Regions from separate parts of the Paractinoplanes brasiliensis genome, predicted to be linked through region 4. Evidence: riboswitches for the same ligand, from Rfam matches in the RefSeq annotation. Region 4 holds a riboswitch; each other region holds the start of a gene.
What was found. Region 4 has a riboswitch for cyclic di-AMP ahead of C8E87_RS29475 (LysM peptidoglycan-binding domain-containing protein). Riboswitches for the same ligand answer to the same signal wherever they lie in the genome.
Positions count from the first base shown of each region.

Region 1 (7,451 bases), 3.7 Mb from region 4:
CCGAGCGTGCGCCGGCTGCACGAATACCTCAGAACACATTTCCCGTACGGGTTCCGCATCACGATCGCCGACAACGCCAGCACCGATTCGACGGCAGCGGTGGCGGAGCGGCTGACCGGCGAGCTGACCGGGGTCGCCTGGGTGCACCTGCCCGAGAAGGGACGCGGGCGCGCCCTGAAGCAGGTGTGGACGCGCTCCGACGCTGCCGTTCTGGCGTACATGGACGTCGACCTGTCAACCGACCTCGACGCGCTGTTCCCGCTGGTCGCACCGCTGATCAGCGGCCACTCCGACCTGGCCGTCGGCTCGCGGCTGGCTCGGGGCTCCCGGGTTGTGCGGGGCGCCAAGCGGGAGTTCATCTCGCGCGGCTACAACCTGATCCTGCGCGGCACCCTGGCCGCCCGCTTCTCCGACGCGCAGTGCGGCTTCAAGGCGATCCGTTCCGAGGTGGCGGCGCAGCTGCTGCCGATGGTCGAGGACACGGGCTGGTTCTTCGACACCGAGATGCTGGTGCTGGCCGAACGGGCCGGCCTGCGCATCCACGAGGTGCCGGTCGACTGGGTCGACGACCCCGACAGCCGCGTCGACATCCTTTCGACAGCGGTGGCCGACCTGCGCGGCATCGCCCGTTTGCTGCGCGCCTTCGCCTCGGGCCGGCTCCCCCTGGCCACGCTGCGCGAACAGCTCGGCCGCAACCCCCTGCCGGTGGCGGGGGTGCCGACCGGCCTGACCGGGCAGTTGATCCGCTTCGCCGCCGTGGGAGTGATCAGCACGCTGGCCTACCTGGCCCTTTACGCCCTGCTTCGCCAGGGAATGAACCCGCAGCCCGCCAACCTGCTGGCCCTGCTGGCCACGGCCCTGGCCAACACAGCTGCCAACCGCCGGCTGACCTTCAACGTACGGGGGTCCGCCGGCGCCTGGCGTCACCAGGCCCAAGGCTTGATCGTCTTCGCCGTCGGTTTGGGCTTGACCAGCGGATCCCTGGCAATGCTGGACGCCCTGCACTCGGCGCCCGCGAAGCCGGTCGAACTGGCTGTCCTCATCCTGGCCAACCTGCTGGCCACCGCGGTCCGCTTCCTGCTGCTCCGGAGCTGGGTCTTCCGTACCCACCGAGCCCGGGCCACGTCGTAACCACACTGCACGTCCACCGCCGGTCCGGATGGCAGCACACCCGACAAGCCCACTACGGAAACGGAGTCAGTGTTCCGGGGGAAGCTGGTCGGGCGTGATGCGACGGGGGCGGCCCGGTGGGCGACGCAGCACGGCGACGGCGATCACCAACATGGCCATGAACGCGGCCGCCGCCGCGGCGACCCACCAGCCGAGCACGCCGAGAATGACGGCGGCGGTCCAGATGACCACGGCGGTGAGGATCAGCGACAGGGACGGGCGTTTCCGGCGGGGCGGCTCGAGCCGGCCGCTGGTCATGCGGGCGCAGAACTCGGGGTCGTCACGCCTCAGCTGACGCTCCAACTGCGCCAGACGTCGGCTGTCTTCCCTGCTCAACATGTCGCCACCTCCGGTCGGGCCGCGGCCACACTCGATCGAACGGCACGCACTCCGATCGATGCCATTGTTACTCACGTGTTGCCTTTCGGATACCTCCAGAATTCCGTCCGGCCCACTGACCGGGATACCGACCGCCTCGCCGATCCCAGAATCGCCGAACCTGTCCCAACCAGTGGACCCCGGCCACCGCCGGCCGGGATCGGGCCACCGCTCGGCCGGAAAGTACGCCGGATCCGCGACCGGTCGGCCGGAAAGGAAGATCAGGGCGAGACGTTCCGGTGTGGTGACGGGTGGGTGTGTCCCCCGGATCGGCGGTTCGCATCCCGCCGGATCCCGCTGCCGATCGGCCGGGGCACCCGCCTGAAGCCGCCTGTCGCGGGCAGCCCTCAGTCGAAGGCGACCGTCGCCTCAGGGACCCCGCGGGCTCGCGCCACCTCGGCCGATTCCTGTTCGACCTGTTTTCGGCGGGTACCGGGCAGCGACCGGAAAAGCGTGACACTCAGGTCGACCCTTTTCTTGCCGGCCATCTTGGCCCGCCAGACCCCGGCCACCTCACCGTCGACCAGGAGCACCCCGGGGTTGCCGAGGATGCGCCACACCTCTTTCTGCTGCTCACGGTCGGGCACCAGGACGTCACGATCACGCGCCTGGAGCAGCGGATCCATCGGTGGGACGAACCGGACACCCGACGGGCTCGACGCGGCCCGCAGGTCGTCGACGGCGTCGAGGGGAAGCCAAGCCTTACGACCCTCCACACTCACCTGTGCCAGCCGATCCTCCGGCCAGACGGTCTTGAGCACGGCGGCCGAACTGCCCAGATATTTCCCTGCCTCGAGCGGACCGGCCGGCCCCAGCAAACGCAGACAGGTCAGGATCAAGTCGTCGATTCCCCTGTTCGCGGAAGGGATCGGCGGCGCGTCGGGCAGCGGGCCGAGCATCGCGTCGCGCCCGCGGGACTGGACCTCGACGCCACCGGCCAGGCCGGCGTGCTGCCAGACAGTGCCCGCGATGTGCCGCGCCCGGCAACTGCGGCACTCGTACGTCAGAGCCGCCGGCACCCGCTTGGTCACCTCGGTGCTCACGTCACCGCGAAGCATCGGCTCGCGCACCACTTCGCGGAACGCCTCGGCGGTGACGCGGAAGGCCTCGACGCCGAGTTTCGCGGCATCGGGAATCTGGCCGCTCTTGATGCGTACGGAGGCATCGGCGTCGCTGACCGGCCAGAGCTGCTGGACGAGCGCCGCCAGATCGGCGCGCCGGTGCAGGTGCGGCGCCCCGCGCGTGGCCCAGACGGTGATCAGCCGCGCGTCGGCCAGGTCGGCGCTGGTGCGGGCGGCCAGCGCGACCCGGGCCGAGCCGGGCGTGTACTCCTGCACGCCGAGATCGAGGACGGGCAGGTCGGAGGGCAGGTCGGAGCCACGCTCGGCGAGACCGAGCGCGTCGACCCGATAGGCCATGACTTGTGCACGATCAACGTTGACCACGGCACCCCCTGAGACGGCTAGGTGCGACGACCGTACCGCCGGGCTGCGACATTTCTCAGACGGTCACGGCGGCTGTCGGCCTGGCGTTCGACCAGCTCCCACGTGTCGAGGCGGCTCGAGCCGTACGGGCCTTCCTGCAGGATGGGCGGCTCGCCGGTGAGCCGATAACCACAGTGCCGGGCGACGGCCGTGCTGCCGACGTTGCGCGAATCGATGCGCAGCAGCAGACGGCCCAGCTGGAGACTGCTTTGCGCGTACGCCGAGAGAAGTGACAACGCGCTGGACGCGAGCCCCCGCCGCCGTTCGCGCGCGTCGACCAGATAGCCCAGCTCGGCTTCCTTGAGCCCGTGGTCGACGCCGAACAGAGTGACCTCGCCGAGGGGCCGCGAGCCGTCGGTCGTGATCGCGAGCTGGATCCGCCGGCCGCCGACCCGGTTCTGATAACAGCGTTTGAGGTACGCGATGCCGGCCTCGACGTCGAACGGCGACGGCATCGGCGACCACCGGGCGATCTCGGGTTCGTCGAGCATGCTGACCAGGTCGTCGAGGTCGTCCGACCGCCACTCGCGCAGGATGATGCCGTCCCCCGTCAGTGTGAGCGGATAGGGCAGACGGCTGGCGGCCATGATTGAATCCTGCCCGTAAGGACCGGTTGCGGCCAGTAGCGCTGGATATGAAGCCGATGAGGGATTGGTCATGCCGGCAGCGTCGGATTGCCGCTATCGCTCCCGGCACGTTCGCGAGATGATGCACGGATCTTGACACACCCGACTTTTGCCCAATGTGGAGGGTTTTCGGGTGGCGTGATCGAGGAAGTCGTAACGTTGACACCGTGGAGAAACAAACCACGACGACCGGGCGCGGCGAAACGTACGCCGGACGATCCCGCGAGCAGCGGTCCGCCGAGCGGCGCGCGCGGATCATGACGTCGGCGGTCCACCTGTTCGGCACCCGCGACTACGACGATGTCACGGTCGCCGACGTCTGCACCGCCGCGAAGGTCTCCAAACGGTACTTCTACGAGCATTTCGACGACCGCGCCGACCTGCTGGTCAAGGTCAATCGCGAACAGAACGAGTGGCTGCTGCGAGGTGTGGCCAAGGCTGTCCCCGAGCGGCCGGCCACGCTCGGCGAGGTCTTCCGGCCCGCGCTGCACACCCTCGTCGACATGTTGCGCAACAACCCCGAGAGCGCCCGCGTGATCTACGTGAACGCGCCCCGGATGGAAACGCGCCGCCGCGGGGTGCTGCGTGAGGACGCCCAGTTCGTCGCCGCCATGCTCAGCCGCGCGGTGGGCAAACCCAAAGACCAGAGAGGCTTCGACCGTACGCTTCTCGCGCTCGTCGCCGGCCTCAGCGAGGTGATCATCGACTGGATCTCGCACGACATGGACGGCGACCCCGACCAGCTCGCCGAGCACCTGACCGGAATCGCCCTCGCCCTCGCCACCAGCGCCGCCGCCCTGTAGCCACGCGGGAGCGTCAGAGGCGGCGGGCTGTGATCTCCACTCCCGCCGCTCGCAGGCGCTCGACGAGGGCGTCGCCCAGCCCGGTGGCCGGGGTCAGCACACCGCCGTCCGAGGGCGGCAGGACGTCGCGATCGTGGACCAAGGCCAGCGCCGACTCGGCGAGCATGAGGGCGGTCGCCGCGTACCCGGGGTCGCCCTTGGCCCGGAACCGCGCGGTGTAACGGGCGCCGGTCGTCGTCGTGGTGAAGAAGTCCATCGTGAAGTGGCCGTCCCGCTGCGCGCGCTCGGTCGGGCCGCTGCCCGGTTTGGGGAGCAGCCGGTCGAGGACGAACCGGGTCGGCGGCAGCATCATGCCCGCGACCAGGGCGCCGAGGCCGAGCTTGACCCCGTTCGCCACGAGCGGCGACAACGGGGAGGCGCCGACGCTCATCAGCTCGCGATAACGGAAGCGACGACCGTACCGCCAGTTGTGCAGCGCGTTGCTGCGGCGGACCACCCGGGTGTTGTAGGACGCCATGAAGAACGGAGCGAGGGTGCCCCGCAGCGTGGGATGCACGTCGGCGCCGGCAACGGTGGCCGCGTCGCCCTGCCGGCCCAGGTCGGGCTCGCCGGCGCGATCGGGACTGAGCGAATAGGGGCCGGCGGCGAGCCGGCGCAGGCCACGATCGTTCTTGACCGCGTCGAGTTGCTGGCGCATCGAGTCGATCGTGCCGCCGCTGATGCCACCACGCATGCTGGTCACGACCATCGTGGTGTCGGTGAGCTCGCCGGCGCCGTCGGCCGCGACCTGCTGGGCCAGGACGTGCACGCCCAGGTCGGACGGGATCGAGTCGAACCCGCACGAGTGAACGATCCGGGCCCCCGTACGGGCGGCCGGCTCGTGATTGGTGTCGATGCTCTGCCGGGCAAAGATCACTTCACCGGTCAGGTCGACGTAGTCGGTGCCGGACTCGGCGCACGCCCGGACCAGTGCCTTGCCGTACTTGAGGTAGGGCCCGACGGTGGTCAGCACCACGCGGGTCGAGGCGGCCAGCCGGGCCAGCGCCTCGGTGTCGGCGGCGTCGGCCACCAGGATCGGCCAGTCGACGCCGAGCTTGTCGCGGATCGCGGCCACCCGGGACTCGGACCGGCCGGCCAGGGCGAGACGGGTACCCGCCGGGGCGTGTCCGGCGAGGTAGCGAGCGGTCACCGCGCCGACGAACCCGGAGGCGCCGTAGACGACGATATCGTGATCCCTGGCTTGATCGGTCATGGTTCTGGATTCTGCATCAGCGCTCCGGAAACCGCTCGGGCGGTTTAGTCTCAAGCCGCTTGTTCCCTTACCGATTCGGCTGGTCACGGGCTTTCCAGGCGCCGGAACCGGCCCTGTCCGCGCTCGCGGACACCGCGGGCGGAACGCCGAGTCCTGCCGCCGCCCGACGGGACGAACACCCACGGCATGGAGCGGGGGACCCACGTTCCTCGGCGCGTCCGCGCGCCTCGGGGTGAAGCCGCCACACTCGCGCGGCCGGGCGCCTCAGCCCGAACCCGACAGCTGACCTCGCAGGCGTGGAGGGTTCTCTGTCATGACACGAGTCTGCAAACCTGCCCGCACAGCGCTTGTTCTCGCCACGGCGGGCATCACCGGCATCACCTCCCTCATCGGCCCGGCCGCTGCCGCACCCTCGCCCACGGCCGACGTCAACTGGGACGCCATCGCCGCATGCGAGTCGGGCGGAAACTGGAGCATCAACACCGGCAACGGCTACTACGGCGGCCTCCAGTTCAGCCGCAGCACCTGGCGTGCCTACGGCGGGTCCCGTTTCGCCCGTACAGCCGACCGGGCCAGCCGTGCCGAGCAGATCGCCATCGCCGAACGGGTGCGCGACGGCCAGGGCCTGGGCGCCTGGCCCACGTGCGGCCGCCGGGCCTCGTCGACCAAGCAGTACCGAGCCGCCCAGGCAGCGAGAACAGCCGGCGTACGCACCGAGCCGGAACGCTCGTCCCAGCGCGTCTACATCGTGCGAGCCGGGGACACGCTCGCCGTGATCGCACAGCGGACGAGATTCCCCGGCGGCTGGCGCGCCCTGCACCGCCTCAACCGCGACGTGCTCCCCAGCCCGCACCGGATCTACCCCGGCCAGCCGCTCGCGCTCGCATAGGTGGCGCGATGCCGCAAGAGGTGGTCACGGCCGGCGGGCCGCCGGGGCGTCGAAGTGGATCCGTGAAAGCGGCACCAGCGCGCCCTCCAACCGGCGCAGTGCCGTGGCCACCATGGTGGGCGGCCCGCTCAGATAGAAGTCGTGGTCGGGCCAGGGCCCACGAGCGGCCACGAGCGCGGCGACGTCGCCCACGGCCCGCGTGACGGTCAGCCACGGGTGCCGCTGGGCCAGCAGGTCGACGGCCTCGCGGTCGTAGAAGGCGGCCTCGTCCGGTTCGCCGCGGAAGAGGTGGATCCAGCGGGTCCGGTTGAATCGGGACAACTCGTCGATCAGCGCCTTCGCGGGGGCGAGCCCGGTGCCCGCCGTGACGAAGACAAGGTCACGGCGGGAGTACGGGTCGAGCGTCAGGGAGCCTCGTGGGGAGCCGATCCGCAGGGTGTCACCCGGTTTGAGGCGCTCGACGAGCGCGGCCGACACACCGTCCGGCCTGACCGTGCGTACGTGGAACTCGAGCCGGCCGTCGGGGCGGGGCGCGTTGGCCACCGAGTAGTCCGCCCAGCGCCACGGCACGTACGGGCATTCGATGGCGACATGCTGGCCGGCCCGGAACGGCAACGGTCGCGGTGTGCGGCAGGTGAACACCGCGACGTCGGGGCCGCGCCGGTCATGATGCAGAACCTCGGCGGGCCAGAAGTCGGTCAGCACCGTACGCGCCTCGATGTCGGGTCGTCAGAGAGCTTTTACCCGATCAGCGTCACCGACATGATCGGCGGGCAACGGACAACCGGTGCGAACCTGCAGTTCGCCACCCGGATCGGCAGACCGGTCAGAACCGCGGATCGATGTGGA
Region 1 covers NZ_SNWR01000001.1:2,862,523-2,869,973, forward strand. Annotated here, with positions in the region: gene C8E87_RS12775 (bifunctional glycosyltransferase family 2/GtrA family protein) at 1-1,131, shown strand, start outside; gene C8E87_RS12780 (DUF3040 domain-containing protein) at 1,198-1,509, opposite strand; gene C8E87_RS12785 (DNA glycosylase AlkZ-like family protein) at 1,896-2,966, opposite strand; gene C8E87_RS12790 (GNAT family N-acetyltransferase) at 3,011-3,619, opposite strand; gene C8E87_RS12795 (TetR/AcrR family transcriptional regulator) at 3,826-4,461, shown strand; gene C8E87_RS12800 (saccharopine dehydrogenase family protein) at 4,475-5,713, opposite strand; cyclic di-AMP (ydaO/yuaA leader) riboswitch at 5,880-6,025, shown strand; gene C8E87_RS12805 (LysM peptidoglycan-binding domain-containing protein) at 6,027-6,602, shown strand; gene C8E87_RS12810 (FAD-binding oxidoreductase) at 6,627-7,307, opposite strand; gene C8E87_RS12815 (zinc-dependent alcohol dehydrogenase) at 7,429-7,451, opposite strand, start outside.
Region 1: another riboswitch for cyclic di-AMP. It lies ahead of C8E87_RS12805 (LysM peptidoglycan-binding domain-containing protein); the one in region 4 lies ahead of C8E87_RS29475 (LysM peptidoglycan-binding domain-containing protein).

Region 2 (7,451 bases), 3.5 Mb from region 4:
GGAATACGAGTCCTACGTCAACAAATAGCGGTCACCGCACCGAGAGGTGCACATGGTTGGTGTGGTCGCTCGAGGGGTCGCCGTTGCCCCTCGAGTACGCCTTCCACCCGCTCGAAGGCAGCCAGATCCGCTTGAACCAGATGACGTAGAGCACGCCCAGCCGACTCGAGTTGTTGATGAAGTAGTTGGCCAGCCGGGTGCCGTACGCCTTGTCACCACCCGACGCGACGCCACCGAACCCCTTCTTCTCGGCCGCGAAGTCGCACGCCTGCCCCTTGGGATGCTCACCGCTGTTCTGCTCACGGAAGCACGCCACATAGCGCGTGAAACCGTCCGCCTTCGCCTGCTTGAGCGCGTGCAGCGTGCGCGGCGTCAGGCAACCGCTGGTGGTGGGGTCGTTCTCGGTGCACCCCTCGTCGGGCAGTGAGCCGTCCCGGTTGCGCGGCGCCGGGGTGGCCTTGCTGCTCGAACCGCCGTCGGTCGGCTCCTTGGCGTCCTCGCCCGTCCGGTCCGAGCCACCGGTGTTGGCCGCCTTGAGCGCGGTCTCGGCCTGCACCTTGCGCTTGGCCATGATGTTGACCTGCCGCTGCTGGTCACGGACCTCGGCGTCGATGGCCAGCTTGGCCTTGCGCTGGGCGTCACGGGTCGCCTTCAGGTCGGCCACGACCTGGTTCTCCCGCACCGCGACGGTTTCGAGCGTCTCGGCGCGGTCGAGGAAGCCACCGGCCGAGTCCGCCGCCAGCAGCGCGGTCATCGGGCCGAGACGGCCGGTCCGGTACGACTTCTGAATGATCTCGTCGATGGCGTCCTGCCGGGGTGCCAGGTCGGCGTCGAGCTCCTTGAGCTTCGCGGCGAGCTGGGCCTGACGGGTCTTGGACCGTGCCAGGGCCTCCTTGGCCTCCAGGAAACCCTTGGAGGCGACCTCGAGTTGCTGGATCAGGGACTTGGGGGCGCCCTCGCCGTCGTCGCCGTTGTCACCCGGCGCAGCGGCGGCCGGACCGGCCACCGCCAGGGTCAGCCCGGAGAGCGCGACGAGCAGGGCCAGCAGGGCCGCCGTTCGTCGCCGGACAGTCTTGTGCCGCACTCTTGTTCCTTCCGTCGGCCGCCGACCGGGTTAGCTGACGGGTTCGGGACGGAAGTGATCCCTACCGCGCGGGACGCGGATTCACCCCGGAAAAATTGGTTCCCCGGCTCGTCGAATGGACGATTAGGCGGCGGCCCCCTGGGGGTGGAGACCGACCCGACCATACCGACTTCATCACGAGATCGACAGTTATCGCACGCGATGCAATTCGCCGGCGACGCCGCGTGACGACAATTACGCAATGTGTTCGGACGGCTACCAAATTGCCTATTCTCTGATCCTGAAGCTCGCTGAACTCTCGGGTAAACTGGCCGCCGGTTCTGCCGCCGTGGCACCGCCCCCGAGGTGCCGGCAGACCACCGCCCAATCGCCGCGAGGCGAGCCGGGGAACCAGGTCAGTGGGGTGCATCCGCGCAAGCGGTAGGGATCGCTTCCGTCCCGAACCCGTCAGCTAACCCGGTCGGCGGTTTACCGGAAGGAACTGCATTGACCGTACGACCCCGCCGGTGGCTGATGCTTGCCCTGGCGCCGATCGTGGCCATCTCTTTCCTGGCCGTGCCCGCGTCCCCGGCCGGCGCCGAGCCCGGCGACTCGGGCGCCCCCAATGAGGGCACGTCGGGCGACACCGTGGGCAAGAACGCGACCCTCGACGACGTGATCGAGTCGTCGAACCGGCGCTTCGTCGCCGCCAAGGCCGCGGTGACCAAGTCCACAGCGGCGCGCAAGAGGCTGGCCACCGAGATCAGAGTCGCCGAGGCCAAGCGGCTCTCACTGTTGCCCGAGGTCAACGCCATCGCCGGCCAGCAGTACCGCACCGGCCACCTGGGGGCTGCCGGCTTCCTGCTGGGCAGCCAGAACTCGGACGACTTCCTGGCCAAGGCGGTCTCGCTCGAAGAGATCAACGCGATGCAGGACCGCAAGCTCGCCGAGCTCAACCGGGCGATCCGCGACGTCAACGCGAAGAAGGCCGCCCTCGACGCCGAGGTCAAGAAGTACGAGACCAACCTCGTCGCGATGAGGAAGCAGAAGGAAGCGGCCGACAAGGCGCTCGCGCTGGTCGGCGGCGAAAGCCTCACTCATGGTCTGGTGCTGGCGAAATCGCCGTCCGCCACCCCCGCGCCGCGCAATTCCGACGGCGGTTTCTCGCCGGAGGGCTGCAACGTGGCGGACCCCACCACCAATGGCTGCATCACCGCGCGTACACATCACATGTACAAAGAGGTGAAGAAGGCCGGCTTCAACAGATTCGTGGGTTGTCACCGCAACGGCGGGCCGTTCGAGCATCCCAAGGGCCGGGCCTGTGACTGGTCGCTGCAGAACCGCGGTTTCGCGCCCGCTCATAATGCCGACACCCGCAGGTACGGCAACAACCTGATGGCGTTTCTGGTGCGTAATGCCGACAAGCTCGGCATCTATTACGTCATCTGGTACAAGCAGATCTGGTTCCCGGCCAGCGGCTGGAGTTCGTACAGCGGTCCGAGTGACCACACCGACCACGTGCACGTGTCGATGCTGTAAGTGTCATCGACCAGGAAAAAGGCCCCGGGTGTGACCCGGGGCCTTTTTCGTTGCCGTGTGTCAGCTGGTCATGCGCCGCACCGGGGCGCGGCCCTGGGGCTGGATCGGCGCCGGGCCGACCGGGTGCGGCGGCGGGATCGGCACGGTCACCGGCTTGACCTGGGTGACCTCGACGTCCTTGCCGTGGTGGTTGATCACCAGACGGGCCGATCCGCCGCCGTTGCGCAGCGAATAGGTCACCTCGTCGGCGGTCACGTTCACCCGCAGCCGCAGCCCGCGCCAGAGCAGCGAGAACTCCAGGTTGTTGATGCGGCTGGGCAGGCGCGGCGCGAACGAGAGCTGACCGTTGAAGTCGCGCATGCCGCCCAGACCGGCTACCAGCGAGATCCACGTGCCGGCCAGCGACGCGATGTGCAGGCCGTCCCGCGAGTTCTGGTGCAGGTCGTGCAGGTCCATCAGAGCGGCCTCGCCCAGATAGTCGTGCGCCAGCTCCAGATGACCGGTCTCGGCCGCGAGAACGGCCTGGACGCAGGCCGACAGCGACGAGTCCCGGACGGTCCGCGCGTCGTAGTAGGCGAAGTTGCGGGCCTTCTCCTCCGGCGTGAACGCGTCACCCCGGATGTACATCGCCATGACCAGGTCGGCCTGCTTGACCACCTGCTTGCGGTACAGGTCGAAGTACGGGTAGTTGAGCAGCAGCGGATACGCCTCGGGCGGGGTGGCCTCGAAGTCCCACTCCTGCAGCCGGGTGAAGCCCTCGGACTGCTGGTGAACACCCAGTTCCCGGTCGTACGGGATGTGCACCGCGGCCGCCGCGTCCCGCCAGCCCGCCGTCTCCTCGTCGTCCACGCCCAGCTTCCGCGCCAGGTCGGGGTGACGCTTGGCGGCGTCGGCGGCCGCCATAAAGTTCTGCTGGGCCATCAGGTTGGTGTAGATGTTGTCGTTGACCACGGCGGTGTACTCGTCGGGACCGGTCACGCCGTCGATGTGGAACCGCCCGTGCCGGTCGTGATGACCCAGCGAGCGCCACAGCCGCGCGGTCTCGACCAGCAGCTCCAGCCCAACCTCGCGCTCGAAGTCGTAGTCGCCGGTGGCCTGCACGTAACGGCGTACGGCGTCGGCGATGTCGGCGCCGATGTGGAAGCCCGCGGTGCCGGCCGGCCAGTACGCCGAGCACTCCTGCCCGCGGATCGTACGCCACGGGAACGCGGCCCCCTGCAGGCCGAGCGTCTGGGCCCGCTCCCGCGCCAGGTCCAGCGTCGAGTGCCGCCAGCGCAGCACGTCGGCCGCCGCGGAGGGCTGTGTGTACGTCAGCGCCGGCAGCACGAAGCTCTCGGCGTCCCAGAACGTGTGGCCGTCGTAGCCGGGGCCGCTGAGACCCTTGGAGCCGATCGGCCGCTGCTCGGCCCGAGCGCCCGCCTGCAGCGTGTGGAACAGCCCGAAACGGACCGCCTGCTGCACCTCGGGGTCGCCCTCGACCTTGACGTCGGAGTGGTCCCAGAAGGCGTCCAGGTAGTCGCGCTGGGCCTCGACCAGGCCCTCCCAGCCGTCGAGCCGGGCGCTGGCGAGCGCGGCGCCGACCTGGTCGCGTACGGCGGGCAGCGAGCGGTGGCTCGACCAGCCGTAGGCCGCCAGTTTGACCACGCGCAGCTTCTGACCCGGCTCGAGCTTGCAGGCCACGGTCGTGCGCAGCCAGTCGGGGTGGCCCTCGGTGGTCACGGCGTGCTTGCCGGGGGTGTCGACGAGGTGTTCCATGGCCGCGGCCATGCGCAGGTCGCTGGCCTTGGTGCGGTGCACCAGCAGACCACCGGTGCGCTGCTCGAGCACCTCCTCGGACTGCAGCGGGTGGTCGAGCACGGCGGCGACCCGGGGGTCCTTGCTCATGGGCGGGAGCTGCTCGTTGGCGACCAGCTCGGACTGCAGGATCAGGCGGGACGGGCCGTCGAGCGGCTCGACCTCGTACAGGAAGGCGACGACGGAGCGCTGGGTGAAGGAGACCAGCCGCACGGTGCGTACGCGGATCGCCTGGCCGGACGGGGAGACCCACTCGACCGTCCGCTCGAGTGTGCCCGCCCGCAGGTCGAGGACCCGCTCGTGGGACCGCAGCTCGCCGTAGCGTACGTCGAACGGCTCGTCGTCGACCAGCAGCCGCATGAGCTTGGCGTTGGTCACGTTAACCATCGTCTGGCCGGATTCGGGGAAGCCGTAGCCCGCCTCCGCGTACGGCAGCGGACGGAGTTCGTAGAACGAGTTCAGGTACGTGCCCGGCAGGCCGTGCGGCTCGCCCTCGTCCAGGTTTCCGCGTATCCCGATGTGTCCGTTGGCCAGCGCGAACACCGACTCCGACTGGGCCAGCAGGTCGAGGTCGAGCCGGGTCTCCCGGATGTGCCAGGGATCGACGGGATATGCCCGTTCACGGATCACGGTGGTGCCTCTCGAAAATGAGCAAAGGAAAGTCTTGAAGATATAAACGCTGATACGTGCTCAGCGCGTCAGGAGTTCGGACAGGTCCGTGACAACGATGTCGGCACCGTTGTCCAGAAGCGCCTGAGTCTGACCCACACGGTCAACCCCGATCACGATCCCGAACTTGCCGGCCCGTCCCGCGGCCACGCCGGCCTGGGCGTCCTCATAGACGGCACAGCTTTCCGGCGGGAGGCCGAGCTGCACGGCGGCGTACAGGAACGTGTCGGGTGCCGGCTTGCCCGGCAGACTCTGCTCGCGGGCGGTCACCCCGTCCACGCGCACCTCGATGAGATCGGCGATGCCCGCCGCCTCCAGAACGTCCTTGCAGTTGGCGCTGGCCGACACGACGGCACGGCGCAGGCCGGCTTCCTTCGCGGCCTTGAGGTAGTCGACCGAGCCGGCGTAGACCTGCACGGCGCCCTCTTTGATCTTCTGCAGGACGAGGAGGTTCTTGCGGTTGCCGATGCCGTTCACGGTCTGCTGGTCGGGACCGTCGTCCGGGGTGCCCTCGGGAAGGGTGATGTGCCGAGAGGCCAGGAAGGTGCGAACACCATCGGCGCGTGGGCGGCCGTCGACGTAATCGTGATAGTCGGCGCCGGGGTCGAACGGCACGAACGCTTGCCCGTGCTGCACCGACCACGCTTGGAGGAAGGTGTCGAACGTCTGCTTCCACGCAGCATTGTGCACAAGAGCGGTCTGCGTGAGCACGCCGTCAAGATCGAAAAGGCATGCTGTTACTTGAGGAGGTAGTCCGAGCACCGGCCCAATGTAGCCGCACCCGGACACCCATGAGTCCGGAAGGGCGGCTTCACATTTCGACGGCGAGTTTACGGGCAGTTCAAAGTGCTATTGCCGGCTCGTGTCGCCCGGCGCGGCGAGCAGGATCCGCAACCCGATCGTGGTACCGATCGGGCCGGTGGCCACGGTGACCTCGTCGCACAGCTGATGGGCCAGCCAGATGCCACGGCCACCCACCTCGTACGCCTCGGGGACCTCGGGCGGCGTCAGGTAGTGCGCGGGGATGCCGGGGCCGGAGTCGGTCACCGAGCACCACGCCGAGCCGTCGGCCAGCCAGAGCAGCAGCCGCCCGTTGCCCCCGGCGTGCAGCACGACGTTGGTGACCACCTCGTTGACCGCGAGGACGAAGCCGGAGAGCCGGTCGCCGCCCAGGCCGGAAGTGGTGAGACGGGCCGACACCTCATGCCGGACCAACGCGATCTCGTCACGCCCGAACCGGCGGTCGAGCAGGCGGCCGCCGGACGTGGACGGCGCGCTCGCGAGGACCGTCGGCGAGACACCAGCTTCCACCGGCTCCGCGCCCGGAGCCGGTCGCACACCCTGTCGCACTCTGTCCTCCACCGTGGTGCAGCCTACGCGGTGTGCCACCTCAGTGGCACCACGCGTCCACGATATTGGGTGACGGCTCGTCAGAGGAGATCGGCGATCGTCCGGAAGATCTCCGCGTAGAAATTGCCGTCGATGTCGCGGTACAGACTGAATTTCATGTTCGGGCTGCCGAAGAACGGGCGCAGTGTCCAGGCGAGCTGCGTGCCCACGAAGCCGAACAGCAGAATCCAGATGTAGAGCAGGGTCATGCTGGGCGGCGTCGGCTGCCCCACCGGGCGCGGCGCCGGGCGGAGCGGGCCGTGCCCGTACGCGGGCGGGATCTGCACAGGAGCAGCGCCGTTGGCAGCCGTGGGCTGCCCCTCCGCCGGAGCGCCCGCGGTGACCAGGGCCTTGGCCGGCTCCGCGGCCGCCGCGGCGGGAACCGCGGGCGCCTCGGCCTTGGGGGCGAGCAGGCCGTGCTCGTTGAGCACCCGCATGCCCCCGGTCAGGAACCGCAGGCCGACCAGCGCCGACAGGGCCAGGATGAGCACGTTGAGCAGCTTGAAGAACGCGTAGTCGGGCGCGGTGATCAGGAAGAACAGGCTGATCGGCGCGAACGCCAGCGCCAGCATGGCGGTCACGGTCAGCGCGACCATCACCAGCGACAGCGACTGCCGGATCGACAAGCGGGCGCCGAAGACCAGATTGAAGAGGTAGAGCGTGGGCAGGCAGATGGTCAGCGTGGCCAGGAACAGCAGCGGCAGCTTGCCCGCCGAGGTCAGGGCCATCAGCACGCTGTGGAAGGAGCCCAGCACGGCGCCGTAGACGGCGAGGGCCGCCACCGAGCTGATCAGCATCTGGCCGGTCAGCTTGGGCAGCTCGCGGTCCTCCACGATTTGCTGCCAGATGCCCTGCCTGTCGCGCAGGATGCGTTCGATCACCAGAAGTCCGGACGCGTTCGCCACGTTCCTACCTCCTTCGGGTCGGGTCGGTACCGTCGATACGCCACCGCACCGACGTGTGGGCGGAACGCTACGCCATCGATGCAAACGGGGGA
Region 2 covers NZ_SNWR01000001.1:3,111,815-3,119,265, forward strand. Annotated here, with positions in the region: gene C8E87_RS13825 (ABC transporter ATP-binding protein) at 1-28, shown strand, start outside; gene C8E87_RS13830 (coiled-coil domain-containing protein) at 32-1,084, opposite strand; cyclic di-AMP (ydaO/yuaA leader) riboswitch at 1,088-1,224, opposite strand; cyclic di-AMP (ydaO/yuaA leader) riboswitch at 1,435-1,567, shown strand; gene C8E87_RS13835 (coiled-coil domain-containing protein) at 1,571-2,602, shown strand; gene C8E87_RS13840 (glycoside hydrolase family 65 protein) at 2,663-5,026, opposite strand; gene C8E87_RS13845 (HAD family hydrolase) at 5,087-5,827, opposite strand; gene C8E87_RS13850 (ATP-binding protein) at 5,915-6,403, opposite strand; gene C8E87_RS13855 (hypothetical protein) at 6,496-7,359, opposite strand.
Region 2: another riboswitch for cyclic di-AMP. It lies ahead of C8E87_RS13835 (coiled-coil domain-containing protein); the one in region 4 lies ahead of C8E87_RS29475 (LysM peptidoglycan-binding domain-containing protein).

Region 3 (7,451 bases), 4.4 Mb from region 4:
TGGGTCAGCGGGCCGCCCTCGCCGATCAGCACGATCGAGCACCGGACGGCGCCGGGGACAGCGCCCGCGGTGAAGGCGGCCAAGCGCTCCAGCGCCTGGGTGAACGTGTCGGCGGCGAGCAGACCGGCGGTGAGCTCGTGCAGCAAGCCCGCCAGCTCCACCGGATGCGGACCGCCCGTCCCAGCCGCACGCGACCCGTCCGGCGCACCCACGTCCGACCCACCGGACGCGGACACAGACGGCCCACCGGAGGCACCCACATGCGAGGCGCCGGGCGCACCCACATGCGAGCCACCTGGCCCGCCACCGGGCGCACCCACACGCGAGCCACCTGGCCCGCCACCGGGCGCACCCACACGCGAGCCACCTGGCCCGCCACCGGGCGCACCCACACGCGAGCCACCTGGCCCGCCACCGGGCGCACCCGGGAGTGGGCCGTCGGTGACAGCCTTGCGAGGCATGCGGGTTCGGCGCGAGCGGGTCACCACACGGGCGGGACCACGGACGCGGGACGAAACCCGGCGATATGGGGCAGGCACGCGGGGGATCCTGCCATGACCATCGACGATCACGTAAGTCTTGTGCCCCTACCGGGTGGTTTCCCCGGTTGCGGCCGCCTGGTCCGAACGGCGGCCTTCGAGGAAAGTGTCGGGCGCGGCTCCGGGGTTGTCCTCGCGCTCGTCGGACTCGGCGAGGATCGCCTCGGCCTGGGCACGCGGGTTCTCGCTGCCGGCCGCGAGCTCCTCGGGGAGGAGTTCGGCGGCCCGCTGTCCGATCCGGTCATCCGTCATGGCGGATCGACTACCCGTCGTGACATGACAGAAACACCGGGCGGAGAGGGCCTGGGCAGGTAACCATGGGGTGAAAGGGAACGCCGCCCCCGGGCTGGACCCGAAGGCGGCGCAGATGTCGGTGTGCAGGTCGCCTCGCGGCGAGTGGCTCAACACGGCTCCAGCCGGACGGTATTCCGTGAAGGCAATGGGTGAGGCCCGGGGACACTGGGCACACCGACATCTGTCATCAACGGTCGGCCCCCACCCATGATTCCGTTAGCGAATGTGACGCCGACCACAGCGTTTCGGCGACCGCGTGGAGGGTAGCCCGGAGTCCGTGACCGACGAGATTCGCGAGCTGGACGCGTTCCTGGACGACGCCTACGACGGGCAGGAGCGGTTGAGCAGCGCCGACCTGCAGCGACGGGCGATCGCGGCCGACCTTCCGGCCCTGGCCCTGACCCGGGTCGACGCGCTGCCGGAGGGCGAGTACGCCCAGGACGAGGCGGCCGAGGCGCTACGGGCCCTGGAGATCTGACGAAAGAGGAGGCCGGGATGGAGCCGATCGGCGACCCGGACGAGCAGGAGGACTTCGCCGGCGAGCACGCCACCACGACCGTCGACGACGACGTCACCGCCGGCCAGGACGACCACGCCGAGCCCGAGAGCCCCGAGGGCTGGGCCGGCCTGGAGAAGGACGGCCCACCCTGACGGGAGACGGCCCGGGCAGTGAGGAGAGCCCGGGCCTAGTCCCCCTCGGCGGCGCGCTTGGCCACGTCGTAGCCCAGCTGCAGGAAGTCGGAGACCGCCGTGGCCGTCAGCGTGACCGCGGCCAGCCGGGTCAGCCGCGGCGCCAGCACGAGCCCGCCGGTCAGTCCCGTGGCGACCCACACGGCCAGACAGAACGGGCAGGTCACCAGCTCGCCGATCCCGTGCTTGACCGAGCTCTCGTGGTGGCGGACCTCCTCGTTGAGCTCGGCGGCCCCGGCCGGCTCGGTGTACCGCGTGAAGGGCGCCCGCAGCGGGCTGGTCACCGAGTCCTTCGCCAGCAGCCGGCTCAGCTTGTGGGTGGCCAGCGACAGCAGCACCACGTCGGCGGTGGAGGGACGGGTCGGTACGGCCTTGCCGGTGACCTTGGCCGCGACGGCGAGTGAGGCGGCCAGCGTTCCGAAGGCACCCATCGCGACGGCGTAGCCACCCAGCGGGCGGTGCTCGTGCGGGGCGTAGGACTGCCCGACGCGCGACATCCGGGCGCGCAGCGACTGCATCAAGGGAACCCCTAAAAGTCCTGAGTGAGCCGGTCGGGGTCGACCTCCCGGCTGGGATAGCGGGTGATGTACTCGGTCTCGAGCTCGGCGGTCCGCTTGAAGTGGTTGCTCAGCGCCGCGTCCGGGCCGTGACGCAGGGTGGCCAGGCGGGTGCGGTAGAGGCTGGCTAGCTCGCGGAACAGGTCGTCGTCGCCGAAGGTGGCCGGATCAATGCCGGTCTCCATCAGCGGAGCGTCACCTGCGTCGGTCATGGTGCACCTCCGGTCGGAACGGGCCTCAGCGTCCTACCGAGATGCCCGTGCCGACGGTCAGCAAACCCCCGCCGGTACGCTTGGTGGCCATGAAGGGCCTGTGGACCCCGGCGTGGATCGCCCGCCACGTCCTGGCACTGGTTCTCGCCTCGGGCTGCCTGGTGCTGGGCTGGTGGCAGTTCAGCCGTGCGCAGGAGGGCAACTCGATCAGCTGGGGTTACATGTTCGAGTGGCCGGTGTTCGCGGCCTTCGTCGTGTTCCTCTGGTGGCGCGAGGTCCAGCTCGCCCGCAAGAAGGGCCGCCTCGTGAAGGCCGAGGAGCCGCAGGCTGCCGCGGGCGAAAGGCTCCCAGGTTCGGCTGTTACCGTCGGCCGGCCGGTACGCGTGGCCACTCAGTCCTCCACGCCGGAGGACGACCCCGAGCTCACCGCGTACAACGACTATCTCGCCTGGCTGAACGCCACCCCCGGCGCCCGCCCGAGCGACTATCCCGGATAGGAAAAGAACGATCGTGAAGGGTGCCCTGACCCGTTATCGGATCATCGCGTGGATCGTCGGCGTGGTCCTGGTCGCGCTCGTCGTGGTGGGCATGCCGCTGAAGTATCTGGGCGACGACCCGGTCGTCGTCGAGGCGGTCGGCCCCGCGCACGGTTTCCTGTTCATGGTCTATCTGGTGGCGACGTTCGACCTGTCCCGCCGTGCGCATTGGGCGTTCGGCCGGATGCTGCTGGTGATGCTCTCGGGCACTGTCCCGTTCCTGTCGTTCTGGGCCGAGCGTAAAGTGAGCCGGGAATGGGTGCCGGCCGAGGAGCCGGCGAAAAGTCCAGTTTGACAGCCGAGTTCGACGCATTGCTTCCGTCGAATTACTAGCTGCTATCGGGATCATTCACGCAAAGCGGTCCATTGTCTTAAATCACTCTGTGACCCCTTGCATTTGAATCTTTCGCCGATAGGTTGATCCGGTTGGTTCGGTCCGCAGCCACTCCCCCTGGTGGCGCCGGCCAACGCCGCCGAATCGATTGAGCCGGGGAACCACGTTCCCGGGGCGAATCCGCGTCAGCGCGGTAGGGCCTTCTTCCCGCCCGAGCCCGTCAGCTGACCCGGTAGGCGGCCAGGCGGAAGAAAGGCCACTGACCGGTGCCCCACCCCCGTACGAGGCTTCGGGTCCTCGTCGTCGCGGCGATGGCTGCCGCGATCACCGGCTCCTTCCTGACGCCCGCGCAAGCGGCGCCGTCCGAGACGGAGCTCAAGAAACAGATCGAGACGGCGTCCGACAAGCTCGAGGACGTCACCGAGCAGTACAACGCGATGAACGTGGCCCTGAAGAAGACCCAGGCCGACGCCAAGAAGCTGCAGGCGTCTCTGGCCCCCGCTCAGGCCGCGCTCAAGGTCGCGAGCGCCCAGGTCGGCAACCTGGCGACCACGTCCTACAAGCAGGGCCGGGTCGGACCGATGAGCGCGCTGCTGTCGGGCACACAGGACGGCCTCATGGACCGCATGAGCTACCTCGACATGCTGACCCGGGCCAACCAGCGCGACATCGACACGTACACCGAGGCGACGCAGAGCTTCAACGAGCGTCAGGCCGCCCTCAAGGCGACCCAGACCAAGCAGACCGCCCAGCTGCGGGCGCTGTCGACGCAGAAGGCGGCGATCCAGAAGGACCTCAAGAAGCTCTTCGAGATGCGTGAGGTCGCGTTCGGCCAGGCGCAGGAGTCGGGCAGCAAGTACGACGGCCCGATCCCGGAGATCTCCGGCAAGGCCGGCATCGCTGTCACGTTCGCGTACAACCAGATCGGCAAGCCGTACCTGTTCGGCGCGGGCGGTCCGGGCAGCTACGACTGCTCCGGCCTGACCTCGGCGGCGTGGCGGGCGGCGGGCAAGTCGCTGACGCACCAGACCAAGTCGCAGTGGAGCGAGACCAAACGCATCAGCCGCGACGACCTGAAGCCGGGCGACCTGGTGTTCTATCGCAGCCTCGGGCACGTGGCGATCTACGTCGGCGACGGTCAGATCATCGACGCGCCGCGCGCCGGCACGGTGGTCAAGAAGCGCACGATCAACATCATGACCCCGTACGGGTACGGACGAGTCGTCTAGGGCCCACGCACGGAGAAGGCCGGTACCCGACTCGGGTACCGGCCTTTCGCGTCTGTGAGTAACGGGGGGTGATGCGGGGTGGAACGTCAGGCGGCCTGCAGGCCCTCGGCCCGGGCCAGCTCGCGCAGCCGGCCGAGCGCCTGGATCTCGAGCTGGCGGATCCGCTCGCGGCTCAGCGAGAACCGCGAGGCCACCTCGGTCAGCGAGTGCTCGCGGCCGTCCTCGAGGCCGTAGCGGGCCCGCATGATGCCGGCCGACCGGTCGTCGAGGTGGTTGAGCAGCCCCTCGATGCGCTGGCGCTCCAGGGCGGTCAGCACGATCTCTTCCGGTGACGGGGCGTCGCTGTCGGCGACCAGGTCACCGAGGTTGGTGTCGCCGTCGTCGCCGACCGGGGTGTCGAGCGACACCGTGTCCTGGGCCCAGCGGGTGAGCTCGTTGACGCGCTCGACGGTCACGCCGAGAGCGGCCGCCACCTGCTCGGGCTCGGGGTCGCCGCCGAGCTCACGGACGAGCTGGCGGGTCACGTTACGCATCCGGTTGACGTCCTCGACCAGGTGGACGGGCAGGCGCACGGTGCGCTCCTGCTGGGCGATGGCCCGGCTGATCGCCTGGCGCACCCACCAGGTGGCGTACGTCGAGAACTTGTAGCCGCGCTCGTAGTCGAACTTCTCGACGGCGCGGACGAGACCGGTGTTGCCCTCCTGGATCAGGTCGAGCATCGGCATGCCGGAACGCACGTAGCGCCGGGCGATCGACACCACCAGTCGCAGGTTGGCCCGGATGAACAGGTCCTTGGCCTTCTGGCCCTCGGAGACCAGGCGCTCCAGTTCCTCCCGGCTCACACCGCGCCGGACCTCGCCGCTGTCGAGCAGGTGCTCGGCATAGAGGCCCGCCTCGATTGCCTTGGAGAGCTCGACCTCCCGTGCGGCGTCCAGCAGCGGAGTCCGGGAGATCTCGTGCAGGTAGACGCCAACGAGGTCGCGCTCCTCGGCGACCTGGTCGGTCCGCATCACGGTGTTCTTCTCCACGTTGCCCACGGTCCCCTCATTGCCTTCACTAACCCCGTTACGGGCGATACCTGTATCCATCAGTTCCTCCCCGTAACGTCCGCAGTTCGCACATTGCGGTTACTGGCATCTACACAACAATTGGCTGCCTGTACTGATTCCGGCTGGTGGATCGAAAGTGTCACGAATGCCTGGGGGAAGGCTGAGAGCCGCATGCGTACTTCCTGTACAGGGCTTTCGTGCCCGGTGGCTCGTGCCATCCGGCATTCGGTCGCGCGACCGGTGGCGGTCGCTCCGACAGAGGCATACCCGTTGCAAGTCTCATGACACCATCGGCCCCTCGTCCCTCACAGCGACGCCCATCACCAATGACCTTGGGACGTCCGTCACCACCCAGTACGTTGCTTGGGCGCGCCAGGTTCATGTGCTGGATCGACAGCTTCGGGCCGGGCTTGAAACAAAAGACACCACAAAAAGATCCCGACGCACCACCGAAACGGGACCACCTGCCACAATGCGGCACGCGGCAGCGCAGATCACTAGCCCACCCGGGTGACCTCCCTGCGAGTGACGCCCCTCTGACAACGGTTCGGCGCCGGCGCCCCATCCGGATGTTGAGGTGACGAACAACACAGTGCTGATGATCGCGGGAGGGGCACGATGGGCGTCATGGGGAACGGGCGCACGGCTCTGATCACGGGTGGAACGGGTGGCCTCGGGGTCGCCGTAGTGACGGCCTTCATCGCCGAGGGGTGGCGTGTGGTCACCCCCGTACGCGCCGGGTCGGTCGGCAAACTGCCCGAGGGGGCCGTGCCTTTGGTGGCCGATCTCACCGATGAGACGGAAGTCACCACGGCCGTCACCGCCGCCGTGACAGCGCGGGGCCCCGAGGCGCCGTTGCGCGCGGTGATCAACCTGGTCGGCGGGTTCGCCACCGGCCCCCTGATCGCGGACGCTCCGTACGCGGGGCTCGTGGCACAGCTCGACCAGAATCTGCGCCCGACCTATCTCGTCACCCAGGCCGCCCTGCCCCACCTCGTCGAGGCCGGCGGCGGCAGCATCGTCTGCGTGTCCTCCCGTACGGCGTTGTCGCCCTTCCCCGGCGGCTCGGCGTACGCGATTTCCAAGGCCGCCGTGCTCGCCTTCGCCGCCTCGGTCGCCGTGGAGTACAGGTCGAAGAACGTGCGCTGCAACACGGTGCTGCCCAGCGTGATAGACACCCCGGTCAACCGGGCCGCGATGCCCGACGCCGACTTCGGCAAGTGGGTGCGCCCCGAGCAGATCGCGCCCACGATCCTGTTCCTGGCGTCGGAGGCGTCCGCGCCCACCAGCGGCGCCCAGATCCCGGTGTACGGCCGGGCGTAACGGGCTCAGAGCGTCTCGGTGAACTGCTCACCGGCCACGGCCAGAGCGGCCACGAGCGGGCCGCCGGCGACGATCATGCTGCGCACCGAGTGGCCCGGATCGGGCGCCGCCCGCCCGGCCAGGTGCGCGTGGATCGCCGCGGACACCTGGTCGGGGGTGCCGTTCGCGTCGATCACCACGAACGTCGCGAACTCGGGCAAGGAGTAATAGGCGGCGCGCGCCGCGGCCAGGTAGTCCAGCGTCTCGCTGTCGTAGCCCCGAGCGTCGATCCGGTCGCGAGCCACCTGCGGGTCGACGTCGAGGAAGAACGTGACGTCGGGGGCGCGGAACAACCGGTAGGCCAGTCGCGCGCGGCGCTCGGCGGCCGGTTTCGCCGACCGGGCCCGCAGGCTCGCGTACTGACAGAAGGCGTAGCGGTCCATCACGACCGTGCCGCCGGTGACCGCACGGCGCAGAAGCGTGCGCAGAATGGCCAGCCAGCGCAGCACCGACTCGACGGCGAGCATGCCGCGGCGGCCGAGCAGAGCGTCGCCGTCGCTCTTGCCGAAAAGCCGGGCCAGGCGCCCGAACCAGTGGCGGCCGCCCGCGTTGCGGCGATAGGCGGCACGCACACCCGCGGCGCTCAACTCGCGTGCCAGGCGGTGGGCCTGAGTGGTCTTGCCCGAGCCGTCTATGCCGACCAGGGCGA
Region 3 covers NZ_SNWR01000001.1:2,211,855-2,219,305, forward strand. Annotated here, with positions in the region: gene C8E87_RS09690 (GAF and ANTAR domain-containing protein) at 1-161, opposite strand, end outside; gene C8E87_RS09695 (hypothetical protein) at 588-791, opposite strand; gene C8E87_RS09700 (hypothetical protein) at 1,111-1,311, shown strand; gene C8E87_RS43570 (hypothetical protein) at 1,329-1,484, shown strand; gene C8E87_RS09705 (DUF1360 domain-containing protein) at 1,520-2,041, opposite strand; gene C8E87_RS09710 (DUF6158 family protein) at 2,053-2,292, opposite strand; gene C8E87_RS09715 (hypothetical protein) at 2,382-2,789, shown strand; gene C8E87_RS09720 (DUF3817 domain-containing protein) at 2,803-3,123, shown strand; cyclic di-AMP (ydaO/yuaA leader) riboswitch at 3,290-3,416, shown strand; gene C8E87_RS09725 (C40 family peptidase) at 3,474-4,391, shown strand; gene C8E87_RS09730 (sigma-70 family RNA polymerase sigma factor) at 4,478-5,479, opposite strand; gene C8E87_RS09735 (SDR family NAD(P)-dependent oxidoreductase) at 6,068-6,763, shown strand; gene C8E87_RS09740 (dTMP kinase) at 6,769-7,451, opposite strand, start outside.
Region 3: another riboswitch for cyclic di-AMP. It lies ahead of C8E87_RS09725 (C40 family peptidase); the one in region 4 lies ahead of C8E87_RS29475 (LysM peptidoglycan-binding domain-containing protein).

Region 4 (7,451 bases):
GGGGTCGCGCCAGTCCTGCCAGAAGCCCTCGATCTGCTTGAACCGGGGAATGTTGGGTGAGGCGACCATGCGTTCGCCGGCCACGTCGTTCCAGCTGCAGGCGCCCAGGTTGTAGCGGGCGATGTTCAGGCCGAGGCCGGGCAGGGCGACGCCGTTGTAGGTGACGGTGCGGGTGGTGAAGAACAGGTCGGCGAAGTCGTCGCGGTCGCCGAAGACGTTGGCCCACCAGGCGAGCGAGGTGCCCCAACCCTGCCAGGCGCCGTGGTCGGCGGCGGGGTCGACCGTGATGGTGGCGTCGGCTCGCGCGGCGGCGCCGATGAGGGCGCTGGTTGCCATGCCGGCGCCCGCGGCGCCGAGGACCGTTCTGCGCGTGACCATACCGACCTCCTCGCTGAGGATGTTTACGTTAACATTACATCGAGAGTTGTCAATGGGATGCGAAGAAGCCCGCCCCTGGCCGGGACGGGCTTCTTTCAGCGACGGGTCAGACGGAGAGGGTCCAGCTGGTCAGGGTGCCGATGTCGGCGCGCGCGGCGTCCTGCACGCGCAAGGTCCACTTGCCGTTGGCGGTCTCGGAGGACAGGTTGACCGGGTAGCTCTGGTCGATGTTGTCAGTGCTGCCGCCGGCCCGGTTGTGCAGGACGTAGGCGGTGCCGTCCGGCGCGATCAGGCTGACCACCAGGTCACCGATGTATGTGTGCTGGATGTGCACCTCGACCGAGCTGGCCGTCGAGGGGGTGGCGGCGCACGACGTGAGCTCCACCTCGCTGGACACCGTGGCCAGGTCGGCGATCGCCACGGGCGTGGTGCTCGTGGCGGTGCAGGCCGCGACGCTGCCGACGGTGACGGTCAGGGCCTTCGAGCGGGTGATCGAGGGCGCTGTCGCGGTGATGGTGACCGGGGCGCTGGAGCGGGCGGCGTCCGCGGCGGCGCTGACCGTGACGGTCGTGGACTCACCCGCGGTGACGGTGGCCGGCTCGAACGAGACGGTCACGCCGGCCGGGGCGGAACCGGCGGTGAAGGTGATCTCCTCGGCCTCGCCGTTGACCAGCGCGGTGGTCGCCGTGATGGTCTTGGACTCGCCGGGGCCGACCGAGGCGCCCGCCGCGGACAGGGTGAGCGTGAAGCTGTTGCCGTCGTAGCACTCCTCGTCGTTGCCGGCCACGTTCACCGAGGTCCACGACGCCTGCACGGCCTTGTACTCGGTGCTGCACAACCCGTACAGGTCGGTGGCGGCGGCAAGCGAGTAGGCGCGGGCGGTGTTGCCGGGCGTGGTCGTGTTGACGTACCCGGTGTTCGAGACGAAGTACGCGTCGAGGGCGCGGAACCAGATCTTCGCCGCCTTCTCCTTGCCGATGCCGGTCACCGACTCGGCGCCGCCGCAGACGGGCGAGGTCCCGTACGGGGTGGCGCCCGAGCCCTCGGCCAGGTTGAAGAAGAAGTGGTTGGCCACGCCGGAGGAGTAGTGCACGTCGACGCTGCGGGTGGACGTCGACCAGCAGCCGTGCGAACGCCCGTCGAGGGTCGGGTTGTACATGTAGCGCAGCGGGGTGCCGTTGCCGTTGATGTCGATCTTCTCGCCGATGTCGTAGTCGCCGGCGTCCTCGCTGCTGTCCGCGTAGAACTCGACCATGCTGCCGAAGATGTCGCTCGTGGCCTCGTTCAGACCGCCCGACTCCCCGGAGTAGGTCAGGCCGCCCGGCACCACGTTCTCGGTGACGCCGTGCGACATCTCGTGCCCGGCCACGTCCAGCGCGACCAGCGGCTCGGCGTTGCCCGCGCCGTCGCCGTACGTCATCTGGGCGCCGTCCCAGAAAGCGTTCACGTACGAACTGCCGTAGTGCACGCGGGAGGGAACACCCCGGCCGTCGCCGAAGATGCCGTTGCGGCCGTGCACGTTCTTGAAGTAGTCGAACGTGACGGCGGCGCCGAAGTGTGCGTCCACGGCAGCCGACTGGCGGTCGGAAGCCGCGCCGTTGCCCCAGGTGTTGTCGGCGTCGGTGAACGTGGCGCACGTTCCCGACGTCCGGTTGTTCATGTCGCAAGTGGACCCGTTACCCCGTACGGGGTCGACGAGGTTGAACGAGGCGCCCGAGGGAGTGCTCTCGATCGTGACCTGGCCCGAGTAGATGCTGTTGCCCGTGCCGGCGACGTTCTCGATCTCGTCGTAGGAGCCGACGACCTTGCCGGTCAGCGCGTCCGTGATGACATGGAACCGCGACGGGGTCTGACCGTCGGGCTGCCAGCCGGTGATGACGGTCTCCCACGACAGCTTGCCGACACCGCTGCTGGCGTCGACGAACAGCTCCGGCGAACCGGTCTTGGTGATCGTGCCCTGGAACTGGCCCTTGGCGATGGCGCTCGCGCTCGCGGCGGTCACCGTCGGCTTCGTGCCCAGGCTGAGCGGTTTGGCCAGGCCCGCCGACGCTCCGGCGAACTTCCCGGCCTTCGTACGGATGACGAGGTCGCCGCCGTAGACGCGCAAACCGTCGTACGTGCGGGTGTAGCGGACGATGCCGTTCTTGTTGGTGTGAACCGCGAAGCGGTCCTTGGCGGACTTCTTGATCGCCGGTCCGGCCTGGTCGATCAGCGACGAGCCGGGGGTGACCGGCGCGGCGGAAGCGGTTGTGGCTGTGGCCACCAGGCCCCCACTGGCCAGGGCGATGGCGCCGGCCAGCGCGACAGCAAATCTCACGTGTGTTCCTCTCCCACGAGGGCGGACATCCATGTCCGTCTATGTGAGAGATCTTCACACTTGAGGATCCCCGGCGGGGGAAAACACTTGTAAAGCTTAAGTTTCCATTTAGTTCAGTCGATGTCCAGCGTGATCCGGCGCAGCTCACGGGCCGATTCGCGCGGACCGTCGCCTGTCCACTGGGTGGGACGGCAGCCCGGCCCGGCCACGAGGGCCGAGCCGGGCGCCCACAGGCTCAGAGAGCCAGCCGCTGACCCGGGAAGATCAGGCTCGGGCTCTTCAGCACCGGCTTGTTCAGCTGGTACAGGGCCTTCCAGCCGCCCTTGACGTGGTGCTTGGCCGCGATCGAGGCCAGCGTGTCGCCCGGCTTCACGACGTAGTGCTTGCCGGTCGTGGCCGCCTTCGCAGCGGTGGCCTTCTTCGGCGCGGTGGCCTTCTTGGCGGTGGCCTTGGGGGTGCCGCCCTTCTTGCCGCACGTCGGCCAGGCGCCGATTCCCTGACCCTTCAGCACCTTTTCCGCGATTTTGATCTGCTCGGCCTTGGTGGCCTTGTTCGCGGTCGAGGCGTACTTCGTTCCCCCGTACGCCTTCCACGTGCTCCGGCTGAACTGCAGGCCACCGTAGTAGCCGTTGCCGGTGTTGATTTTCCAGTTGCCGCCGGACTCGCACTTGGCGATCGCGTCCCAGTTCACACTGGCCGCCTGGGCGGGCGACGCGGGGCCGAGCAAACCGACCGCTCCCGCGAAACCGGCGACGGTCAGGCCGAACGCGACACGGGTCTTCTTTCCGAGCTGAGCCATGAAAAGCTACCTCCACGCCTGCGAGGTGAGCTGTCGGGTTCGGGCTGGGCTGCCCGGCCGCGCGCATCGGCGGCTTCACCCCGAGACGCGCGTGCCGCAAAAGGGCAGCAGCGCGTCGAGGAACTTGTGGGTCCCCCGCTCCATGCCTTGGGTTCGTTTCCGCACGGGCGGCGGCAGGATTCGGCGTTCCGCCCGGGGTGCCCACGATTGCGGGACTGGCCGACGGTAACCACGCGACCGCCCGTACGGCCAAGCCTGGAAGGGCGATCGTGAGCTTGTTCTCATCGATGCGGAACCGGGAAGGCGCGGCCGTGGTCCAAGGATTTGTGATTCGTGTCCTAGTTACGTTTGCGCTGGTCTGCGGCTTGTTGACGACCTCGGCGTGCGGGGGCGGCGAGGTTCCCGGCGACGCCGCTCGCATCAAGGTGAAGCTGGCGGCGAGTGACGCCGCGCCGGTCGCTCAGGCCGTCAACAGGTTCGGTTTCGACCTGTTCCACGAGGTCGATCGGGAGGACAAGAACACCATCACCTCGCCGCTGTCGGTTTCGGTGCTTCTCGCCATGGTCGCGGCCGGGGCCGACGGTGACACGGCGACCGAGATGGCGCGGGTGCTGGGGCTGCGCGAGGGGCGCGACGAGCGGGTCGGTGCGCTGCTGCGCGAACTGGCCGGCGCCGACGACGTGACACTGTCGGTGTCCGACGCGCTCTACAACAGCGGGACGCTCGAGGACGCGTACGTCGATTTTGTGCGGCGCAGTTTCGGCGGAACGGTGGAGAACGTCGACCTGGGTTCGGCGGAGACGGCTCGCAAAATCGACGAATGGGTCGACGAGAACACCGGCGGCCGCATCAAGGGCATCGCCCGCGAGCTCGGCCTGCCCAGCGCGCAGGCGGTGCTCGTACTGGTCAATGCGGTGTATTTCCTCGGCAAGTGGCAGCGCGAGTTCGAGGACACGCGCGACGAGAGATTCACCACCGCGGGCGGGCCGATAGTGGTGCCGATGATGCACCTGACCCACGCGTCCTTCGACTATGCCGAGCGTGACGGTTTCCGGATGCTGCGTCTCCCGTACGGGGAAAAGGGGCGCTACGGCATGGAAGTCGTTCTTTCCGCGAGCGGGCGAACCGCCGGCGCCGCCGAGTGGCAGGCCCTGAAAAGCGAGCTCGCCCCGCGCGAGTTCGACGATGTGGCTCTGCCCCGCTTCGAGCTGCGCTGGGAGGGTGATCTCAAGGCGCCGCTGCGCGAGCTGGGCATGGCGAGCCCGTTCGACGCGGGGCGCGCGAACTTCCGCCCGATGTCCCCCGACGGGCGGTGGCTCGAAAAGGTCTATCACAAGACGTATGTGCGGGTGGACGAGAAGGGCACCGAGGCGGCCGCCGTCACGGGCGGGGCCATGATGACCTCGGCCCGCGTCGATCCGGTCGTGTTCCGCGCCGATCGGCCGTTCCAGTTCACGATCTCCGACCAGCAGACCGGCACGATCGTGTTCATGGGAGCCGTACGGGACCCGCGTTAGCGCCCGACGGCGACCGGGCACACTCGCCTCCGCGGACTCCGCCTCCGCGAACTCCGCCTCTCCGCACGCGGCGAGATCGCCGGGCTCGACGAGGTGGCCGGGCTCGACGAGGTGGCCCGGCGTAGCGGGAGCACCCGGCTGCTCAAGGAGGGCTCGGTGCCTGCGGCCGGTCCTGTCAGCCTGAGGCGCGACGGCCGGGTGCGGCACCCCGGCCGGCCGTCGCGCGCTGCCCGCGCCGGCAGTGCGGCACCAGCATGTCGGTTCCGGGCAGGCGACGCCGGCCCGCGGTGGCCTCAGGACAGTCGGATCGGGTTGACGATGTCGGCGGTGATGGTCAAGGCCATCACCGCCCCGCCGAGGACGATCAAGACCATCGTGGCCGGGAACAGCCGGGTGAAGTCGACCGGGCCGCCGGCTGGGCGGCCGCGCAGGCGGCGGGCGAAGTCGCGGACGCGCTCGAACCAGACCACCGCGATGTGGCCGCCGTCGAGCGGCAGCAGGGGCAGCAGGTTGAACACGGCCATGAACAGGTTGAGGCTGACCAGCAACAACAGAAAGGTGGCCCACAGGCCGCGTTCCACGGCCTCTCCCCCGAGGCGGCTCGCTCCGACCATGCTGATCGGCGTGTCGACGTCGCGTTCGCCGCCGATCGCCTGGACCACGGCAGGAATCCGCTCGGGGAACGCGGCGAGCTGGACGGCGCTCGCCTTCAGGAGGTCGCCGGTGAACACCGCCGTCTCGGACAAGCCGCCTTCCACATATGCCGGGGGCGGCTGCGGGGACGCACCGATCCGCCCCTGTGCGACGTCCACGGTCAACGTCAGCGTCTCGCCGCCGCGGCTCACGACCAGCGCGGTGGGGCCGTCGGCGGCCCGTACGGCGGTCAGCACGTCGACCTAGCGCGGAGTGGCCGTGCCGCCGATCGATTCGATCCGGTCGCCCGCGCGCAGGCCGGCCTCAGCCGCCGGGCAGACAGTGCCGACGCAGGAGGTGGCCGCGACGACCGGCTCGGTGACCGGGCTCAGGTTGGGAAGGCCCACAGTGAGGGCCATCGCGTAGAGGATCGCCCCGGCCAGGATCACGTGCATGACCGGGCCGGCCAGCATGACCGTGGTGCGCTTCCACGCCGGGTAACGCCACATCGCGCGCGGCTGCTCGTCCGCGCTCAGCTCGTCGAGCGAGGTCAGGCCGGCGATGTCGCAGAACCCGCCGATCGGCAGCGCCTTCAACCCGTATTCCGTTTCGCCACGCCGGAACGAGAACACCGTCGGGCCGCGGCCCACGAAGAAGCGCCGCACCTTCATGCCGAACGCGCGGGCGGCCAGCATGTGCCCCGCCTCGTGCCACGCGAGCGACAGGCAGATGCCGACCAGAAAGAGCAAGGCCCCCACGGTGTACGCCAACACGGGCCCGATCGTAGGGGACGGCACCCACTTCTGGCGCCACGGCGGCCGGCCGGGTGCACACCGGCCGGCCGCCGTTCGCCGATCAGTACTGGCAGCGCAGCACGAGCATGGCGTGCGGGGGCAGGCGTACCCCTCCTGGGCCTTGACCGTGCCCGCCTTGGCGAGCAGCGGGTCGGCGGTGTCGAGGGCGACCTCCCACGCGTTGCCGTAGGCCTGGCCGGGCAGGGTGAACTCGACCTCCTCCGGTGCGGCGTTGAACAGCAGCAGGAACGAGTCGTCGACGATGCGTTCGCCCAGCGCGTCGGCCTCGTAGATGCCGTTGCCGTTGAGGAACACCGCCAGCGTGCGGGCCGCGCCGGGCGCCCAGTCCTGTTCCCGCATCGGGCTGCCGTCGTGGCGCAGCCAGGCGATGCCGGGCAGACCCGACTCCCCGACCGGCTCGCCGGTGAAGAAGCGGCGCCGGCGGAAGATCGGGTGGTCGGCCCGCAGTTTGGTCACCCGGCGGGTGAACACCGTCGTCACGTCGTGGTGGCGCGCCTCGGCCCAGTCGACCCAGCTGATCTCGCTGTCCTGCGCGTACACGTTGTTGTTGCCGCCCTGGGTGCGTCCCAGCTCGTCACCGTGCGCGATCATCGGCACGCCCTGCGACAGCAGCAGCGTGGCAAGGAAGTTGCGCTTCTGCCGTTCGCGCAGCGCGATGACGGCGGCGTCGTCGGTCGGGCCCTCGACGCCGCAGTTCCATGAGCGGTTGTGGCTCTCGCCGTCGCGGTTGTCCTCGCCGTTGGCGTCGTTGTGCTTCTCGTTGTAGGAGACCAGGTCCTCGAGCGTGAAGCCGTCGTGCGCGGTGACGAAGTTGATCGAGGCGATGGGGCGGCGGCCGTCGATCTCGTACAGGTCGGAGCTGCCCGCGAACCGGGAGGCGAACTCCCCCAGGCCGATCGGCTCGCCCCGCCAGAAGTCGCGCACGCTGTCGCGGTACTTGCCGTTCCACTCGGTCCACAGCGGCGGGAACCCGCCCACCTGGTAGCCGCCGT
Region 4 covers NZ_SNWR01000001.1:6,561,873-6,569,323, reverse strand. Annotated here, with positions in the region: gene C8E87_RS46470 (glycoside hydrolase) at 1-378, opposite strand, end outside; gene C8E87_RS29480 (M4 family metallopeptidase) at 485-2,695, opposite strand; gene C8E87_RS29475 (LysM peptidoglycan-binding domain-containing protein) at 2,931-3,494, opposite strand; cyclic di-AMP (ydaO/yuaA leader) riboswitch at 3,496-3,658, opposite strand; gene C8E87_RS29470 (serpin family protein) at 3,860-5,011, shown strand; gene C8E87_RS47010 (site-2 protease family protein) at 5,305-5,901, opposite strand; gene C8E87_RS47005 (site-2 protease family protein) at 5,908-6,402, opposite strand; partial or broken gene glgX (glycogen debranching protein GlgX) at 6,500-7,451, opposite strand, start outside.